One region of the Streptomyces sp. cmx-4-9 genome, then DNA from elsewhere that is predicted to be linked to it. Evidence: riboswitches for the same ligand, from Rfam matches in the RefSeq annotation. Region 1 holds a riboswitch; the other holds the start of a gene.
What was found. Region 1 has a riboswitch for ZMP and ZTP ahead of ACLJTM_RS17035 (bifunctional 5,10-methylenetetrahydrofolate dehydrogenase/5,10-methenyltetrahydrofolate cyclohydrolase). Riboswitches for the same ligand answer to the same signal wherever they lie in the genome.

Region 1 (2,376 bases):
GCCCGAGTCGATTCGTTACGCGCTGAATTGAGTGACCTGCGCCACGCTGTGTCCGCGCAACCCCTTCCGGTGCGGATCCGTCCGCCTCTTCCGTCAGTCCGATCTGCGGGCTTCGATGAGGAAACGAGCGGTATGTGCGACGAACGGGCCCTCGCGCTGGATCCGTTCGTGCAGAGCGCGCAGCCGGTCCCGGTGGAGCCCGACCGTGAAGCCCGGCACCATCCAGATCACCTTCCGGAGAAAGTAGATCACGGCTCCGATGTCGTGGAGTTCGGTGCGCAGGCGTTCGGAGCGCAGATCGACCACCTCCAGCCCGGCCGCCGCCGCCGCGGCCACCGCGTCGTCGGGGTGCCGGCGGCGCCGCACCTCCTCGGGCTGCGGCCCCAGGAAGAACTCGACGAGCTCGAAGACGCTCGCCGGGCCGACCTGCTGGGACAGGTAGGCGCCGCCCGGCCGCAGGACCCGCGCGATCTCGTCCCACCAGACGGTCACCGGGTGCCGGCTCGCGACCAGCTCGAAGGCCCCGTCGCCGAAAGGCAGTGGCGGCTCGTCGGCATCGACGACCACCACCGCGCCCAGCGGGTGCAGCAGCTCGGTGGCCTTCTGCACGTTCGGCGGCCAGGACTCCGTGGCCACGGTCAGCGGGGGCAGCGGGGCGGCTCCGGCGAGCAGCTCGCCGCCGCCGGTCTGGATGTCGAGCACGGAGCGGACCGAGGCCAGCCGCTCCCGCAGCAGTCCCTGGTAGCCCCAGGAGGGGCGCTGCTCGGTGGCCCGGCCGTCCAGCCAGGAGAAGTCCCAGCCGTCCACGGAGACGGACTCGGCCTCGGCGACGAGATGGTCGAAAGTGCGCGTCATGTCCCGATCGTCCCAGGTTGGACTCCGGTGATCCAGCAGATATGTCGACTAGAGTGGTCCGCGGGCCGTGACTGGCGTTCGGGTGGATCACCACCGGGGAGCGGCCCGGCGTACCGGTGTACGCCGACTGCCGCGCGCCTGGGCGAACCGCGATCCGCAGCGACGTTCAGGAGACCCCGTGACGACTGCCACTGCCCAGCTGATGGACGGCACCGCCCTCGCCCGCAGCATCTCCGAGGAGACCGCCGCCCTCGCGGCGAAGATCACCGCACGCACCGGGACGGCTCCCTGCCTGGCGACCGTACTGGTCGGCGAGGACCCCGCCTCCGTGACCTACGTGCGCATGAAGCAGAACCGCTGCGCCAAGGCCGGGATCACCTCCCGCCACGTGGAGCTGCCGGCCGGGACCACCACCGAGGAACTGGTGGCCGCCCTCACCGCGCTCTCCGAGGACCCCGGGGTCAGCGGCATCCTGCTCCAGCACCCCGTCCCGCACCACATCGACGAGCGCGCCGCCTTCGAGGCCATCGCCCCGGGCAAGGACGTCGACGGGGTCACCATGCACTCGTTCGCCGCCATGGGCTTCGGGCTGCCCGGCTTCGTCTCCTGCACCCCCGGCGGGATCATGTGGCTCCTCGCCGCCTACGACGTGGACCTGACCGGCAAGCACGCCGTGGTCGTGGGCCGCAGCGCGATCCTCGGCAAGCCCGCGGGGATGCTGCTCCTGGAACAGAACGCCACCGTCACCTACTGCCACTCGCGCACCCGCGACCTGCCGTCGATCGTGCGCCAGGCGGATGTGCTGGTCGCCGCCGTCGGCAAGGCCGAGTTCATCCGCGGCGAGGACATCAAGCCCGGTGCGGTGGTCCTGGACGCCGGCTACAACGAGGGCAACGTCGGCGACGTGCACTTCGAGTCGGCCGCCGCCCGCGCCTCGCTGATCACCCCGGTCCCCGGCGGAGTGGGCCCGATGACCATCGCCGTCCTGCTGGAGCAGACCGTGCAGGCGGCGGCCGCGCAGGCCGGGCTGGACCTCGCGGACCTCTGACCCGTCCCCGCACCCCCCGCGCACGGCGAACGCCCCGGACCCTTCGGCCCGGGGCGTCGCGTTTCCCCGGGCAACCCCCGGAGCCCGAAGCGGCACCCGCGCGGGCTCGCCGGATGAGCACCCGCTCACGTGCGGCCCGGCCCTGCTGCTGACCGGAGCCTGCGTCGTGGTCATGTCCGCGGCCGCCGCCCTCGCCTCCGGCGGTGCGAAGGTCCCCCTGACGTGGCTGGTCGGGGTGTACGTCATCCAGGTGACGGGCGGGATGTGCCTGAGCCCGCTCGGGACGGCACGGCGGGTACGTACCGGCCTTCGCCGTGCGAACCTTGACGGCACGTCCCCAGAGAAGGAGCCGGTGCATGCCGAGTGAACCGCTGTCGCAGAAGGAGATCGAGGACCGCCTGCGGGAACTTCCGGGCTGGGCCTTCGAGGAGGACCGGATCGTCCGCACCTACCGGCTGGGCAGCCATTTCGGG
Region 2 (2,376 bases), on a different contig from region 1:
GGCGGCTGCGTCGACCCCCCGCGAGATCCACTCGGCGACCGCGGGCATGTGTCCCGGGGTCAGGCCGCGCGAGGTCAGCGACGGGGTGCCGATGCGGATGCCCGAGGGGTCGAAGGGCTTGCGGGGGTCGAAGGGGACCGTGTTGTGGTTCACGACGATGCCCGCCCGGTCCAGGGCCTTGGCGGCGGTCTTGCCCGGGACGGCCTTCCCGGTCAGGTCGATCAGGATCAGGTGGTTGTCGGTGCCCCCCGAGACCAGGTCGAATCCGCGCTCCAGCAGGGCTTCGGCGAGGGCCTTGGCGTTGGCGACGACCTGGTGTGCGTACGCCGTGAAGGAGGGCTGCGCCGCCTCGTGCAGGGCCACCGCGATGCCGGCCGTGGTCTGGTTGTGCGGGCCGCCCTGCAGGCCGGGGAAGACCGCCTTGTCGATGGCCTTCGCGTGCTCCGCGCGGCACATCAGCATCGCGCCGCGCGGGCCGCGCAGCGTCTTGTGGGTGGTGGTGGAGACCACGTCCACGTGCCCGACCGGGGAGGGGTGCGCGCCGCCCGCGATCAGGCCGGCGATGTGCGCGACGTCGGCGACCAGGACCGATCCCGCCTCCGCGGCGATGGAGGCGAAGGCGGCGAAGTCGATGGTGCGGGGCAGGGCGGTGCCGCCGCAGAAGATCAGCTTGGGCCGTTCGGCGAGCGCGAGGTCGCGCACCGCGTCGTAGTCGATGAGCCCGGTCCCGGCCTGGACGCCGTACTGCACGCCGCGGAACCAGGAGCCGGTCGCGGAGACCCCCCACCCGTGCGTGAGGTGGCCGCCCATCGGCAGGGCCATGCCCATGACGGTGTCACCGGGCTTCGCGAAGGCCAGGTAGACGGCGAGGTTGGCCGGGGAGCCGGAGTACGGCTGCACGTTGGCGTGGTCCACGCCGAACAGCCCCTTGGCCCGTTCCACGGCCAGGGCCTCGACGCGGTCGATGTTCTGCTGGCCCTCGTAGTAGCGGCGGCCGGGGTAGCCCTCGCTGTACTTGTTCTGCAGGACCGTCCCGGAGGCTTCGAGGACGGCTGCGGACACGTAGTTCTCGCTGGGGATCAGGCGCAGGGTCTGCGCCTGGAGGACTTCCTCGGCGGCGACGAAGGACGCCAGCTCGGGGTCGGTGGCCCACAGGGAAGGGTGGCTGTGGGCGGGACGGCGGCTCGCGGACATGGCGGGCTCCTCCGGGGTCGATGTGATCGGTACCCCGCGAAGCCCAGGCGAGCGGCCTTGTGTGCGGTCGAACGCGCACGGCTCCCCCGGAGTTGGTTCCCCGTACGCCAGTCGCCGTGCGTACCGTCCACCATAGCGGGCGTGTCACGGGAGAGGTTTCTGCGTCCGGCATACGAGCGACGATAGGAAGGTGACGCCACTCTCGTCACCGGCCCACCCGGCAAGAAGGACGATCGGAGACCCCGTGTCGACAACTGCTGATGCCATCCGCTCCGCCGAAGCGCACAGCGCGCACAACTACCATCCCCTGCCCGTGGTGGTCGCGTCCGCGGAGGGCGCGTGGATGACCGACGTGGAGGGCCGCAGGTACCTCGACATGCTGGCCGGGTACTCGGCGCTCAATTTCGGCCACGGCAACCGTCGGCTGATCGACGCCGCCCGCGCGCAGCTGGAGCGGGTCACCCTCACCTCGCGCGCCTTCCACCACGACCGCTTCGCCGAGTTCTGTACCGAACTCGCCGCGCTGTGCGGCAAGGACATGGTGCTGCCCATGAACACGGGCGCGGAGGCGGTGGAGACGGCCGTGAAGACGGCCCGCAAGTGGGGGTACGAGGTCAAGGGGGTGCCGGACGGGCACGCCAAGATCGTGGTGGCGGCCGACAACTTCCACGGCCGGACGACGACGATCGTGGGCTTCTCCACCGACCACGACGCCCGCGACCACTTCGGCCCCTACACGCCGGGCTTCGAGATCGTGCCGTACGGGGACCTCACCGCCCTCGCCGCGGCCGTCACGGAGAACACCGTGGCCGTGCTGCTGGAGCCGATCCAGGGGGAGGCGGGGGTGCTGGTGCCGCCGGCCGGCTACCTCCAGGGCGTACGGGAGCTCACCCGCGAGCGGAACGTCCTGTTCGTCGCGGACGAGATCCAGTCGGGTCTGGGGCGAACCGGCAAGACCTTCGCCTGCGAGCACGAGGGGGTCGTCCCGGACGTGTACCTGCTCGGCAAGGCGCTGGGCGGCGGGGTGGTGCCGGTGTCGGCGGTCGTCGCCGACCGGGACGTGCTGGGGGTGTTCCGGCCCGGCCAGCACGGGTCCACCTTCGGCGGGAACCCGCTCGCCTGCGCGGTGGCCCTGGAGGTCGTCGCGATGCTCCGGACCGGCGAGTACCAGCAGCGCGCCAC

Region 2: linked by a shared signal. The riboswitch ahead of glyA (serine hydroxymethyltransferase) and the one ahead of ACLJTM_RS17035 (bifunctional 5,10-methylenetetrahydrofolate dehydrogenase/5,10-methenyltetrahydrofolate cyclohydrolase) in region 1 are both predicted to bind ZMP and ZTP.

The regions. Positions count from the first base shown of each region.
Region 1 is NZ_JAEBEE010000005.1:142,380-144,755, forward strand. Features, by position in the region: gene ACLJTM_RS17030 (methyltransferase domain-containing protein) at 94-855, opposite strand; ZMP/ZTP riboswitch at 913-1,006, shown strand; gene ACLJTM_RS17035 (bifunctional 5,10-methylenetetrahydrofolate dehydrogenase/5,10-methenyltetrahydrofolate cyclohydrolase) at 1,058-1,903, shown strand; gene ACLJTM_RS17040 (4a-hydroxytetrahydrobiopterin dehydratase) at 2,260-2,376, shown strand, end outside.
Region 2 is NZ_JAEBEE010000001.1:11,701-14,076, forward strand. Features, by position in the region: gene glyA (serine hydroxymethyltransferase) at 1-1,194, opposite strand, end outside; ZMP/ZTP riboswitch at 1,229-1,319, opposite strand; gene rocD (ornithine--oxo-acid transaminase) at 1,439-2,376, shown strand, end outside.